Regions from separate parts of the Pseudarthrobacter sp. H2 genome, predicted to be linked through region 1. Evidence: riboswitches for the same ligand, from Rfam matches in the RefSeq annotation. Region 1 holds a riboswitch; the other holds the start of a gene.
What was found. A riboswitch is a leader RNA that binds a small molecule or an ion and turns the genes downstream of it on or off. The one in region 1 is predicted to bind cyclic di-AMP.
Positions count from the first base shown of each region.

Region 2: it holds a riboswitch for cyclic di-AMP, as region 1 does, so the genes downstream of both, ACQCSZ_RS17530 (hypothetical protein) here and ACQCSZ_RS15810 (M23 family metallopeptidase) in region 1, are expected to answer to the same signal.

Region 1 covers NZ_CP189594.1:3,387,000-3,394,200, reverse strand. The annotation lists gene ACQCSZ_RS15835 (cold-shock protein) at 1-357, shown strand, start outside; gene ACQCSZ_RS15830 (DUF3027 domain-containing protein) at 367-1,032, shown strand; gene ACQCSZ_RS15825 (MFS transporter) at 1,083-2,441, shown strand; gene serC (phosphoserine transaminase) at 2,466-3,596, opposite strand; gene ACQCSZ_RS15815 (metal-dependent transcriptional regulator) at 3,924-4,619, shown strand; cyclic di-AMP (ydaO/yuaA leader) riboswitch at 4,767-4,978, shown strand; gene ACQCSZ_RS15810 (M23 family metallopeptidase) at 4,983-5,789, shown strand; cyclic di-AMP (ydaO/yuaA leader) riboswitch at 5,939-6,098, shown strand; gene ACQCSZ_RS15805 (NlpC/P60 family protein) at 6,407-7,153, shown strand.
Region 2 covers NZ_CP189594.1:3,780,409-3,787,609, forward strand. The annotation lists gene ACQCSZ_RS17515 (hypothetical protein) at 1-209, opposite strand, end outside; gene ACQCSZ_RS17520 (response regulator transcription factor) at 453-1,193, shown strand; gene ACQCSZ_RS17525 (HAMP domain-containing sensor histidine kinase) at 1,197-2,804, shown strand; cyclic di-AMP (ydaO/yuaA leader) riboswitch at 2,950-3,107, shown strand; gene ACQCSZ_RS17530 (hypothetical protein) at 3,106-3,927, shown strand; gene ACQCSZ_RS17535 (hypothetical protein) at 4,102-4,572, shown strand; gene ACQCSZ_RS17540 (IS30 family transposase) at 5,309-6,514, shown strand; partial or broken gene ACQCSZ_RS17545 (IS1634 family transposase) at 6,592-7,201, opposite strand, start outside.

The DNA.
Region 1 (7,201 bases):
GACAAGGACAAGGGCTTCGGATTCCTCGCAGGCGAGGACGGCCAGGAAGTCTTCCTGCCCAAGTCCGCCCTGCCCGAGGGTATAACCGAACTCAAGGCCGGCACCCGGGTTGAATTCGGTGTGGCCGACGGCCGCAAGGGTGCCCAGGCGCTGGGGCTCCGCGTGCTGGACAAGACGCCTTCCATCGCCAAGGCCAAGCGGCCCAGCGCGAAGGACCTCGCCCCGCTGGTGCAGGACCTGGTGACCGTGCTGGACAATCTGTCCGGAACACTTTCCGCGGGCAAGTACCCGGAAGGCAACAAGGGCATGGCGATCGCCGCCGCCCTGCGCAAGGTTGCCGACGAGCTGGACGTATAGGGGCTCCTGATGACTCCGGAACCTGAGCAGAACGCGCCCAAGACTCCCGGCGCAGCCGGATCAAAAACAGCCGGATCCAATACAGCCGGATCCAAAACAGCCGGTACTGACGCAGCCGGACGCAAAGGCGTGTCCAAGCCGCGCGCCGGCGTTCCGCTCTGGCGCACCGGCAAGCCCGACGCCGTCCTGGCGGCCGCCGTCGACGTCGCCCGCACCGCGGTGGAAGGGATCGCCCCGGCCGGGCAGATCGGCAAGCACCTGGGGGCCAGGACCGAGGGCGACCGCCTGGTCACCCACCTTTTCGAATCCCAGGTGCCCGGCTACCAGGGCTGGCAGTGGTACGCCGTCCTGACCCGCAACTCACGCTCCAAGATCGTCACCGTCGATGAACTCGGCCTGCTGCCCTCGGAGGATTCCATCCTGGCCCCCGAGTGGATCCCCTGGGCCGAACGCGTCCGTCCCGAAGACGAGCAGGGGGACGACGCCGCCGGCGCGGACGCCGTTGCTGCCCCCGTGGAGCAGGCATCCTGGGAACTGGCATCCGTGGAGCAGGCACCGGGGGAGCCCGGCGCCGACGACGGATACGGCGCCGACGAGAACGACGACGATGAAGACGCCGATGACGGCGACGACGACTCCGACGAGCAGGACGCTTCCGCAGCCGAGGCTGACTAGCGGTTGGAGGCGCCCGGGGACGAGCGCGGCCGGCGCGGGGAGGGCCGGACATGACGTCGACCTTCAAGTCCCTGCACATCCTGAACTACCGCATCTGGTTCATTGGGGCGCTCATCTCCAACATCGGGACCTGGATGCAGCGCACCGCCCAGGACTGGCTGGTCTTTGCCCACCTGACTGATCACGACGCCGGGGCCATGGGCGTCACGATGGCGCTGCAGCTCGGTCCGCAGCTCTTCCTGGCGCCGGTTGCCGGACTCGTCGCCGACCGCTTCAACCGCAAGCAGCTCCTTGTCCTGACCCAGTCGGCGATGGCGTTGCTGAGCGCGCTGCTGGGCATCCTGGTGGTCTCGGGTGCGGCGCAGCTCTGGCACGTCTACGGCTTCGCCCTGCTGCTCGGAGTCGTCTCCGCCCTGGATGCGCCCGTGCGGCAGACCTTCGTGTCCGAACTGGTGCGGGACGACTACCTGCCCAATGCGGTGGCGCTCAACAGCGCGTCCTTCAACGTGGCCAGGATGATCGGACCCGCGGTGGCCGGGGTCCTCACGGTCGCCGTCGGCCCGGGCTGGGTCTTCCTGATCAACACGCTGACCTTCGTTGCCCTGCTGCTGAGCCTGTGGAGGATCCCCGCCGCGTCGCTGCGCCAGCTGCCGCGGGCGGCGGCCGGCAAGGGCCGGATCCGCGAAGGGCTGCGCTACGTCAGGTTCCGACCGGACATCGTCGTAGTGCTCGTGGCGGTCTTCATCGTGGGAACCCTCGGACTGAATTTCGTCCTGTTCATCGCTGCCATGGTCGGCACCGAATTCGGCCTGGATGCCGGCGCCTTCGGACTGATGAACTCGATCATGGCCATCGGCTCGGTGGCCGGAGCACTGCTGTCGGCCGGCCGCAAGAAGCCCCGGCTGCGGATCATCTTCGGGGCCGCCGGGGCCTTCGGGGTGGCCACCGGCATCGCCGCGCTGGCGCCCGATTACTTCTGGTTCGGCGTCGCGCTGGTGCCCGTGGGCCTCTTCGCGATCACCATGATGACCAGCGCCAACGGGTACGTCCAGACCACCACGGACCCGGTGATGCGGGGCCGGGTGATGGCCCTCTACATGGCCATCTTCATGGGCGGCACCCCCATCGGGGCGCCCCTCGTGGGCTGGGTGGCCAACATCGCCGGTGCCCGCTGGTCGATGGGTGTCGCGGCGGCCTCCGGCCTGGTCGCGGCGCTGATCGGGCTGCTGTGGATTATCCGGGCCGAGCACCTGCGGATCCGCTTTGACCGCCGGGCCGGCGGGCTGCGCTACTTCCGCCTCGAATCCGGCCGCCCCGCAGGCGCCGGCACAGGCGCCGGCACAGATACCGACAAGAACGGGAACGGCGCCGCCCGGGCAGGAAACCCGGACGACGCCGTCGAGCACTGACGCCCAGCGCCGGCTCGTGGACAGCTACCTCTTGAGCTCGGCCACCACGAAATCGATGCACTCCAGCAGCGCGGACACGTCGTCCGGTTCGATCGCCACGAAGGTGGCGATGCGCAGCTGGTTGCGGCCGAGCTTGCGGTACGGCTCGGTGTCCACGACGCCGTTGGCACGGAGCACCTTGGCGATGGCGGCTGCGTCGATCGATTCGTCGAAGTCGATCGTGGCGATGACGTTGGACCGGTCCTCGGCCCTGGCCACGAACGGCGTCGCGTACTCGGAGGCCTCGGCCCAGCGGTAGATCCGGCCGGCGGAGTCCGCGGTCCGGGCGGCGGCGAAGTCCAGTCCGCCGCTGGCGTTGAGCCACTGCACCTGGGCGTCCAGGGTGACCAGGGTGGCCAGCGCCGGGGTGTTGTAGGTCTGGTTCAGCCGCGAGTTGTCGATGGCCGTCTGGAGGTCCAGGAAATCCGGGATCCAGCGGTCGCCGGCCTTGATCCGGGCGGCACGCTCCAGCGCTGCCGGGGAGAACAGGCCGAGCCACAGGCCGCCGTCGGAAGCGAAGTTCTTCTGCGGCGCGAAGTAGTAGACGTCGGCTTCGGCCACATCCACGTCCAGGCCGCCGGCGGCGGACGTGGCGTCCACCAGCACGAGCGATCCTTCATCGGCCCCGGCCACCCGCTTCACGGGAGCGGCAACACCGGTCGACGTCTCGTTCTGGGGCCACGCGTAGACGTCGACGCCGGCCTCCGCCCGGGCGGCGGGACGCGTGCCGGGCTCGGACGTGATGATGGAGGACGCGGCCAGGAAGGGTGCCTTGTTGGTGGCTGAGGCGAACTTTGAGCCGAACTCGCCGAAGGACAGGTGCTGCGCCTTGTTCTCGACGAGGCCGAAGCTGGCGATGTCCCAGAATGCGGTGGAGCCGCCGACGCCCAGGACCACCTCGTAGCCTTCCGGGGCGCGGAAGAACCCGCTGAGCCCGTTCCGGATGGAGCCGACCAGGTTCTTGACCGGCGCCTGGCGGTGGGAGGTTCCCAGCAGCGTGGCCGACGCCGCGGAGAGGGCCTGCATCTGTTCCGGACGGACCTTGGACGGTCCGGCGCCGAACCGTCCGTCCTGGGGCAGGAGGTTTGCGGGGATCGTGATGCTGGTGTCGCTCACAGTGGCTCCAATTTTCGGCTGGTTCGTAGCGTGGTGCGGGAGGTGGCTTGGCAGGATGGCTGAAGCGAAGCCTCCCTTTCATTCTGCCTGACTGTTCCGGGCTCGCGGGAACTCACGGGAAAGGCCCCGTCATAGTCCGGTCATTGGGAGCCGCCCGGAACCCGTGCCTGCGCCTACGCCGGCCGAGCCAGCCGCCCGGAAGATTATCCAGAGTAATTCAAAATAGGCTAAGCTGTCCTGCGAACGTACGGCGGACCCCGCCAAGGCGCATCCTGCACGCGGTACGGTGGGAATGACGCACGGACGGCGCTCGAGGAGCTGAGCTGAATGACGGATCTGATTGATACCACCGAGATGTATCTTCGGACCATTCTGGAACTTGAAGAAGAGAACATCATCGCGCTCCGCGCCCGCATCGCCGAACGGCTCCGCCACTCCGGGCCCACCGTCTCCCAGACCATCGGGCGCATGGAGCGCGACGGCCTCGTCGTCGTTTCCGGCGACCGGCACCTTGAGCTGACGGAAACGGGCCGGAAACGCGCCATCGAAGTCATGCGCAAGCATCGCCTCGCCGAACGCCTGCTTGCCGACGTGATCGGCCTCGACTGGGCCTACGTCCACGAGGAAGCGTGCCGGTGGGAACATGTGATGAGTGAACGCGTCGAGCGGCGCATCTTCGACCTGCTCAACCACCCGACTGTCTCCCCGTACGGAAATCCGATCCCCGGGCTTGCCGAGCTCGGCGGCCTGCCGTCCAAGGCCCGCACCGACGGGGTGGTGAACCTGCTGGAAGCCATGGCCGGCTACGGCGCGGGCTCGCGGATCACCGTCAACCGCCTGGCCGAGCCGATCCAGGTGGAGCCTGAACTGCTGGTCCAGCTCGATGAAGGCGGAATCAGACCGGGCGCCCGGGTCTCCTTGGAACGGGTGGGAGAGTATATTTCGGTCCGCGTGCCGGACATCGAGGGTGCCCTGGAGCTGCCGCCTGAGGTGGCCGCCCATGTGTTTGTGACGGTCGGCTGACCTCCGGGGCTGCCGGACATGGGACGTCCCGTGAGTTGTGCATGTCGAAGATCACGGAGTTATTACCGGTCGGTTTAATCGCCTATAGTTAAGGCCACTACCGATACCAAAGCGTTACCTGATCCGAAGCCGAGCCCTGCCAGCGGATCAGTCGCAGAGTCACCTGCTGGCAGGGGCGGGGGAACCATTTCCGGCTGTTTTTCCAACAGTCTCGGGGTGAAGTCCGTCAGCAGCATGCACACTCCACCGAGGACCCCCGGGATGCCTCTGTGCCTGGATGCTTGCCCTGGCGGGCCGGGTCTTTGATCTCTCTGACCCGAATCCGACAGCTAACTTCGCAGGCTATCCAGAGAGGAACCGTTCTTGACCACCCAGACCACCAGGGGCCGTCGCCGTGCGACCGGTCCCGCTCCGGAGCCGCGTCCGGCAGCGGCCCTGCAGGCCGCCCGCCCGCGGGACGCGCAGCGTGATGAACGCCGGGGCCGCCGAAGTCCGTTCCGCCAGGTAACGGACTTCGCCGCCGCCAGCGGTGTGGGGCAGAAGGCAGGGATCGCCCTCGCCGCCACGGGCCTGGTCCTGACGGTCGCGCTCCCCGCCACCGGCCCGGTGATGGCCACCGGCCCCGGAACTCCCGCCGCAGCCCAGCCGGACGTGACCGCCGCCGCCGCCAAGATCGATTTCAGCCGCACGGCCGTCAGCACCAAGGGCGATCCGGACGGAAAACTCAAGCAGCTCCTGAGTGCCCAGTCCGTCGGCACCATCACACGCGCCGCGTCGGCCGGCACCCTCGGCGCCCCGCTGGAGCAGATGGTCACGGCCTCGCCCTTCGGCTACCGCGTCAGCCCGATCACGGGCGGCGCCGGCGAGTTCCACCGGGGCCAGGACTATGCGGCCCAGTGCGGAACGGCAGTCCACGCAGCGGCCAGCGGCACCGTGACGTTCTCGGGCTGGCACCCTTACGGCGGCGGAAACCGCATCGTGATCGACCACGGCAACGGCCTGGAGACCACCTACAACCACTTGTCCTCGTCCTCCGTCCATGTCGGCCAGAAGGTCTCCCGAGACGACATCATTGCGATGAGCGGCACCACCGGCGCCTCCACCGGCTGCCACCTCCACTTCGAAGTGATGGTCAACGGCGACGTCGTTGACCCGCTGGGCTGGCTCTAGGCCAAGCCGATGGATTACTCTCGAATTCCTCTGACACGCCGTGATCTGAATGTGACATTGAATCCGGACTCCTGTACCGTATGAGGTACGCCAACTCCTCCGGAGTTGGCGCTCTTGAGTGGATTGCCTAACTCTGCCACCGCTCAAGGTCCGTTCGCATGACATCGTCTGGCAGGGGCGGGGGAACCAATTTTGGTCTTCGCAAGAAGGCCTTGGGGTTAAGTCGCAAAGCTTCCGAAGGAAGCAGCGTGGCCGGGTGACTCCCATCCGAATCCGACAGCTCACCTCGCAGGCATTGGGAGAGGCTACTTTCGTGACTTCACGCCACAATGCTGCGCGCCACCGCGCTGGCGCGGCTCGTACGAGCCCGCTGAAATCCAAGTCCCGTGCTGCCCTTGCCGGCGCCCGGATTGGAGCTCACACCGCCGTCTCGATCTCTACTGAGACCGGCCCGCAGGCCAAGCACCTGCATGCAGTTCCCGCTTTTGGCGCGTCTTCGCAGTACACCCTTCGCTAAGTAACCCATTCGGGGCGATCCGGCGTACCCCCAAGATGCCGGAGCGTCCTCTGTTCGCGCCCAAAAGGCGCGATCCAAGGATCACGAAAGAGAGAACTTCATGACTACTCGTGCAATCGCACGGCACCGCGCCGAGGTCACCAAGACCAACTCGCTTGCTGTCATCGCCAAGGCTGTCGGCGACAACGCCGGCGGCATGGGCCGCCAGGCGGCCGTCATCGCTGCCGCATCCGGTCTGGTCCTGACCAGCGGTATCGCAGCCAACGCTGCCGAGACCAACGTTCAGCGCGAATCCACCTCCGCTTCCGCCCTGGACGTCCAGTCGGCTGCGCCGGCAACGATTTCCGCTGCTTCCACGATTGCGATCTCCTACGAGAAGCCGGCCGTGTCCACTTCGCCGGCTCCCGTCGTCGAGGCCGCCAAGCCCGTGGTCAAGGTCCAGGACTCGACCGGCGCCGCTGCGACCGGTGGCACCCAGCTCGCAGCCGCGGGCTCCGCGCTGGCACCGGCCGGCATCGGCAGCGGCGCAACCGTCGCTGCTGCAGCCTACGCACAGATCGGCGTTTCGCAGGACTGCACCGCGCTGGTCACGAACGCCCTGGCTGCGGCTGGCGTCAACTTCCACGGCTGGCCGGCAGGTTACCTGTCCCTGGGCCGTACCGTGAGCGCCGCCGAGGCACAGCCGGGCGACCTCGCCTACTACCAGAACGGTGGCGCGGGCATGGCCCACATCGCTGTTTACGTCGGCAACGGCATGGCCGTCCACGGCGGCTGGAACGGTGGAACCACGTCCCTGCAGACCGTCAACGTCGGCTCGGGCCCGGTCTTCATCCGCGTCGGCGGCTAGGCCGCAGGCTCAACCCAGCTGCAACCCGGCCTCAACAGGCTGGATCAG
Region 2 (7,201 bases), 390 kb from region 1:
TTGAGGGTCCAGGGTTTCGCGGTCGGACTTCCCCGTCGAGGTACCCCCGCCGCGCCCCGGCCCTGGGCCGGCCCGGCCAAATCCTGCGGCGGTGCGCCCCAACCGGGGGCACCCGAACCGGGGGCACCCGAACCGGGCGCACCCCACCCGGGCGCCGCGGCGCCGTCCGGGGTGGTTTCCGGCACGGGCCCGGGCTGCTGTCCGCTCATGGCGTTCTCCTTCAATGGGGACGGAATCGAGGTCCCCATCAGGGTGCTGGGCAATCCTGTGCCTGCGCTGTGCGGCTCACCAGCCGTGGCTGTGACCTGCCGGCCGCCGCGAAAGGCCGCCGGTGCACCGGCTGCCGGCTCAGCAGATGCCCGCGGATGCACCCAGCTCGCTACGCTGGGATTCACAGGCGCCGCACAGGATCCGCAAAGCCGCACCTAACGCCCAGAACAGAGAGTTGTCCCATGGCCACTTCACACTCCATGACCAACAACCTTCCCCAGCTCACGCATCCGGACGGCTCGCCCATCCGCGCGCTGGTCGTGGACGACGAGCCCAGCCTGTCCGAGCTCATGAGCATGGGCCTGCGGATGGCAGGCTGGTCCGTGGCCGTCGCCGCCGACGGTCCCGAGGCGGTCAAGCTTGCCAAGGAGTTCCGCCCGGACGTGCTGGTGCTCGACGTCATGCTTCCCGGGTTCGACGGCGTGGAGCTGCTGGGCAGGATCCGCGCCTTCGCGCCGGAGGTGCCCGCCCTGTTCCTGACCGCCAAGGACGCCGTGCAGGACAAGATCACCGGCCTGGCCGCCGGCGGGGATGACTACGTCACCAAGCCGTTCAGCATGGAGGAAGTACTGCTGCGCCTGCACCGGCTGGTGCAGCGCTCCGGTGTCGCCGCCATGGACACCGCGGAACTCGTCGTCGGGGACCTCGTCCTCAACGTCGACACCCGGGAAGTCACGCGGGCCGGCGCGGAACTGCACCTCACGGCCACGCAGTTCGAACTGCTGCGCTACCTCATGGAGAACCCCAAGCGCGTCATCAGCAAGGCCCAGATCCTGGACCGGGTCTGGGACTATGACTTCGGCGGACAGGCCAACATCGTCGAGCTGTACATCTCCTACCTGCGCAAGAAGGTCGACGCCAACCACACGCCCATGATCCATACGGTGCGCGGGGCCGGGTATGTCCTGAAGCCGGCAGAGTAGCCGGTGCCCACCCTCTCCGGCGCCAGCCGCCCCCCGGGCCGAGACTGGCGCAACCCCTCCACCTGGCATCTGCGCACCCGTCTGGTCCTCGTTGCGATGGCCCTGCTCGTGGCCATCTGCGGCGCTGTCGGACTGTTCAGCTATGCCTCCATGGACCTCTTCCTCACCCGTCAGCTCGACACCCAGCTTGACCAGGCCTCCGGCCGCGCGCGGGAATTCGGCCGTCCGGCCCCGGGAAACACCGGGGTCGGCCGGCCGGATCCCCTCGAGGCGCGGGGCCAGGGCATCGGCACCCTCAACGCCCGGATCCTGGGCGGCGCGGTCAGCAGCGCCGGTTTCCTTGCCGAGGACGCCACCCGGAAGGGCCTGTCCCCCGACGACGGCCATGCCCTCCTCGCCCTGACGCCCAACGGCATCCCCGTGGACCGCACTCTCTCCGCCGGCGCCTACCGGCTGACCGCCGTGCAGGCACCCTACGGTGACGTGATCGTCACCGGGCTGCCGCTGGCCGACAAGCAGAACACCCTGACCTCACTGGTCTGGACCATGGTGGTGGTCTCCGCCGGCGGCCTCGTGCTGATCGGCCTCGCCGGGACCGCGCTGATCCGGCGGACCATGAAACCGCTTGAGCAGCTGTCCGAGGTGGCCACCAAGGTGTCCCGCCTCCCGCTCGACGCCGGCGAGGTGGCACTCGCGGTGCGGGTCCCGGCGTCGGCCGCCCATCCCGGAACGGAAGTGGGCAGCGTGGGCTACGCGCTGAACCAGATGCTGGAGAACGTCTCCAACGCGCTCGAGGCGCGGCAGGTCAGCGAGATGAAGGTGCGCCAGTTCGTGGCCGACGCCTCGCACGAGCTGCGCACCCCGCTGACCGCCATCCGCGGCTACACCGAGCTGATGCGGATGACCGAGCATTTCACGCCGGACGGGGAAAGATCCCTCGCGCGGGTGCAGAGCCAGTCCGTGCGGATGACCACCCTGGTGGAGGATCTGCTGCTGCTGGCGCGGCTGGACGAGGGCCAGCCGCTGAAGCTCAGCGACGTCGACCTCACGCAGCTGGCGATCGAGAGCGTCAGCGACGAGAAGGTCATGGCCCCGGACCGTGTCTGGCAACTGGAGCTCCCGGAAGAACCGGTGGTGGTGCGCGGCGATGCGACCCAGCTCCACCAGGTGCTGGCCAACCTGCTCTCGAATGCGCGCAAGCACACCACGCCCGGGACCACGGTGGTCACCGGCGTGATGCGTTCGGCGGACGGCAGCGCCGTGCTGACGGTGATGGACAACGGCAGCGGGATCGCGCCCGAGTTCATCGGCCGGGTCTTTGCCCGCTTCGCGCGGGCAGACGCGGCGCGGAAGAACCCGGCGGTCACGACGGCGGCACCCGCCAGGGCGGAGGCGGCCATCACGGCCGGGGCGCCGGGGAAGACGGCCGCGATGCCTGCCGGCGGGCCCCCTGCCACCGCGGTCTCGCCCACCGCCGAGGGGACCAGCGGGCTGGGGCTGTCCATCGTGCAGTCGATCGCGGAGGCCCACGGAGGTACCGTCGAGGTCACCTCCCGGCCGGGCCGCACGGAGTTCGCCGTGCGCTTTCCGCCGGCCCCGCCAGGCGGTTAACGAAAGCGCGGCGGGCGCAAGCCGACGCACCGCCGTCGTGGTTCCTGTTATCAAAATGTGACTTAAGCTCCCGGCTCCTGTACCGTTTTTAGGGTGCGGCCGCCATTGGGGCCGCATATCCGGACGGACGCCAAACTCTGCCGCTTCCCGGATTCCGCTGGACCAGGCAGAGGTGGGGAACCCAGGTCCCGGGCATTTTGCACGCATGCGCCCTTGGGGTGAAGCCGACACGTGAAATTCCGTGCGGCCGGACTTCCCATCCGAACCCGACAGCTAACTCCGCCGGCGTTGAGAGGCGATTATGACTGAATCCAAGGTACAAACGCGCCCCGAGGGCGCCTTACCCAAATCCCGTTCCACCCACTCGCGCCACCGCGCCGAACCGGCCCGGCCCGCTTCAGCACTGTCCCGTTTTGCCGCCGGAATCGGCTCCACCGGCCGCCGCGCTGCCGTCGTCACCGCGGCCGCCTGCGTGGTGCTGGTCGGAGTCAGCGCTGCCGTCCAGGCCTCCGACACCGCCGCCCCGAACGCCGGCACTCTGGCCTCCGAGGCGTCCCCCACGGCCGCAAATCCGCTGCCGAAGCTCAACTTCGAGAAGGCCCAGATCGCGGCGCAGCCTGCCACCGCAGCCGGAGGCAGCATCGCTCCCCAGTCCTCCGAAGTGAAGCCCGCGGAAACGCCGGCACCGGCACCGGTTCCAGCGGCGGCCCCTGCACCAGAACCGGCGGCGGCCCCGGCTCCGGCTCCTGCTCCGGCTCCCGCAGTGGCCCCGGCTCCCGCAGTGGCCCCGGCTCCCGCACCCCCTGTTGCCGTCGATGACCCCGCCGGGGCGCAGGCCTACGCCGCCGCCCAGCTCCCCGCCTACGGCTGGGCCGCCGGCGAGATGCAGTGCCTGACGAAGCTCTGGACCAAGGAGTCCGACTGGAAGACCACCGCCACCAACGCCAGCAGCGGCGCCTACGGTGTGGTCCAGTCCCTGCCGGCCGAAAAGATGGCGAGCGCCGGCGCTGACTATATGACGAACTACCGGACCCAGATCAACTGGGGCCTGGACTACGTCAAGGACCGCTACGGCTCCCCCTGCGGCGCGCTGAACTTCCACTACGCCCACAACTGGTACTAAGCCGGCAACAGCCAGCCGCTCAACCCGAGGCCCCGGATCCCCGTGATCCGGGGCCTCGGGTTTTCGCTTCCAAGGTTTTTGCAAGGTCCTGGAGGGAAGCTGGGGCACCGCCGCCTTCAATCGTCTTCCACGCGGCGCGCCCACTCCGGGCACAAAAAATCTAGGGAGCACAACATGAAAAAATGGGTAATTTCGACGGCTCTTGTTGCTGCGGCCCTCGCAGGAGCCAGCCCGGCCGCTGCGGCGCCACCGGAAGGGAAGGGCCCGCCGACGCCACCTGTTCCGGCTTCGGGGACCTTGACCAATTGCGGCTTTCCCGTCGACATACAGCTCACCGGTAAGGTCAAGAACATCACGAAGCCCAACGGCATAGTCATCAGCACGTCACCGGGCCTGAAGATAACACTGACGGCCAACGGCAAGACTCTCAATTACGTCATCACCGGCGTCAGCCGCTATGAATTCCTGAGCGACAGGATCGAAGTCACTTCCACGGGAAGGAACCTGCTCCTCCTCCCCTCCCCTGACGGCCTTTACCTGACGACCGGCAACGTCAACTATGCCCTCAACCTGGATTTCACGGAGTTGAGAAGATTCTCCGGATCGGGCACTGCAACCAACATCTGCCCGCTGCTCGCGCCCTGACGAAGTAGACCGCGGCGGCGGTGCACTTCCTTTAAGCCGAAGTTACGTCTGGCATGACGTGCGGAATCCCCGCGTTCTTCAGTTCTAGCGGTCGTTGCAACACCCCAGATTTTCGGGAGTTGCAACGACCTTGCCGTCTTCAAATCAAGAATCTTCTTTAAAGGGAAAATCGGGTCCTCCGCCCACGCCGTCACAGAAGAACACCTACAGGCGGTACTCGCAGGCCGAGAAGGATGAATTCTTCGCTGTGCTGGAGCGGCTGGAGTGTGCCGCCGCGGCGGCCAGAGAGCTCGGATTCAAGGCGGCAACGTGCCGCAAGTGGGTCCGGCAAGCAGGGATCCACCTCAAGTCGGGTGTGAAGGGTTCGGAACCCCGCCGGGAGTATACGCAGGCTCAGAAGGACGAGTTCTTCACGCTCCTGGACCGCCTCGGGAACGTCTCGGCTGCGGCTTCAGAGCTGGGGCTGAGCACCGCCGCCTGCTACGCCTGGGTCCACGAGACCGGAGCATTGCCTAAACGGGCAAGGAAGATCAAGGGGCCCAACCGGAAATACTCGCAGGCCCAGAAAGCCGAATTCTTCACTGTCCTGGATAGTGTCGGCAGCGTCACCGAAGCGGCCAGGCAGCTCGGCCTGAGCAAAGATACGTGTCATAACTGGGCCAAGGCCGCCGGCATCCGCAGTGTCCGCGTGACGGTGGGAAAACGCGAGGAGTTCTTCCGCCTGCGCGCAGCCGGGGTGGGCCGGCGTGAAGCAACAGCGGCCGTCGGTGTTGACCGTAAAACGGCCTTCATGTGGGATAACGGCATAGTCCAGGCCAAGGGGAAACTTGTTTACCCTGAGCCCGCTGCCGTCGACTATAAACGGGAGGTGACTACTGCGATTGCGCCTCCCGAGGCCACCGGCGGAACAACGAATGTTTCGATTCCCCAAACGGCACTGGAGAAGGTGATCGATCCCCGGTACCTGTCGCTGCGGGACCGCGAGAGGATCCGGGACATGAAGTCCCAGGGCTCCTCCATCAGGGCCGTGGCAGCGGCCCTGGGGCGCTCCCCGTCCTCGATCAGCCGCGAGGTTTCCCGCAACAGCCACCCGGTGCTCGGCTACCAGCCCTACGGCGCCCAGCGGGCCGCCGTGGCGCGCCGGTCGCGGCCCAAAACCAGTAAGCTGAGCGGCAACCGGCGGCTGCGGGATTTCGTGAAGGGCAAGCTGCTCACCCGGTGCTCGCCCGAACAGATCTCCCACTTGCTGATCAAGGATTTCCCCGATGACGAGCAGATGCGCGTGAGCCACGAAACGATCTACCAGGCCCTCTATCTCCAGGCCCGTGGCGGGCTCAAGCGCGAGGTCAAGGACGCCCTGCGCACCGGGCGCACCCGCCGCAAGGCCCACAAGAACCCGGAGGAACGCACCAGCCGCTTCCGGGACCCGATGATCAATATTTCCGAACGCCCGCCCGAGGTCGAAGACCGTGCGGTCCCGGGCCACTGGGAGGGGGATTTGATCACCGGCGCCTACAACCAGTCGGCGATCGCGACTCTCGTGGAACGCACCACACGGTACGTGATGCTGGTGCACCTGCCCACCGACCACAACGCCGAATCCGTGCGTGACGGGCTCATCGAGACCATGAGCGACCTGCCTGCACACCTGCGCGGCTCGCTCACTTGGGACCAGGGCGCGGAGATGGCCCTGCACAAGGCCTTTGGCATCGCCACGGACATGGATGTCTACTTCTGCGATCCGGGAAGCCCCTGGCAGCGCGGGTCCAACGAGAACACCAACGGGCTGCTGCGCCAGTACTTCCCCAAGGGAACCGACCTGAACGCCTACGGGCCCGAAGACCTCGAACACGTCGCCCAGGAACTCAACGCCCGCCCACGCAAAACGCTCGACTGGGATACCCCCGCCGAGCGCCTTCGTGATCTACTGGTAACCACCTAACCACCACAGGTGTTGCAACGATCCCCAGAATTCGCCGTTGGCGGGGATTCCGCTGTTTCCGGGGTTCCTCCTTCTGTCTACTTCAGGGTCAGCGGGAAGCTTTGGCCGATCAGGTCGAAGGCCTTGTGTTGGATGGGGGTGGGCACGGCCAGGGTGGGGATCAGGGGCGCGGTCTCCTCGGCGCCGTAGCGGATCTCGTTGCGGGTCAGGGTTCCCAGGTGGTCCAGCAGGGACCGGAAGCTGTGGGCGGGGTGTCCGTCTGGGGTGGTGCGCCGGCTTGCTTTGGTCTGCGCTGCGGCCGATCGTTTTGCGGGGGCGACGGGGTTCTCCGGTTCGGGGCGGTTTTCGTCGGTGAACGTCAGGGGTGCCCAGGCCCGGCGGAGGTGCCAGGTGAGGTAGGCGGCGAGCATGCAGATGAATACGTGGGCGCGGACCCGGGTTTCGGTGTGGTGGTGGATCGGGCGCAGGTCCAGGTCGATGGCCTTGATGGAGCGGAAGTCGCGTTCGACGTTGGCCAGGGACTTGTAGGTCGCGACGACTTGTCCGGCGTCCATGTGGGTGTCCTGGATGGTGGTGCGGATGATGTAGATTCCGTCCAGGGCCGCCTCGGCGGCGATTTGTTCCTCGTTGCGGGCGTACGCGAACGAGGTGTCGCCGATGGTCAGGGTGTAGTGCTTTTCCATCTTG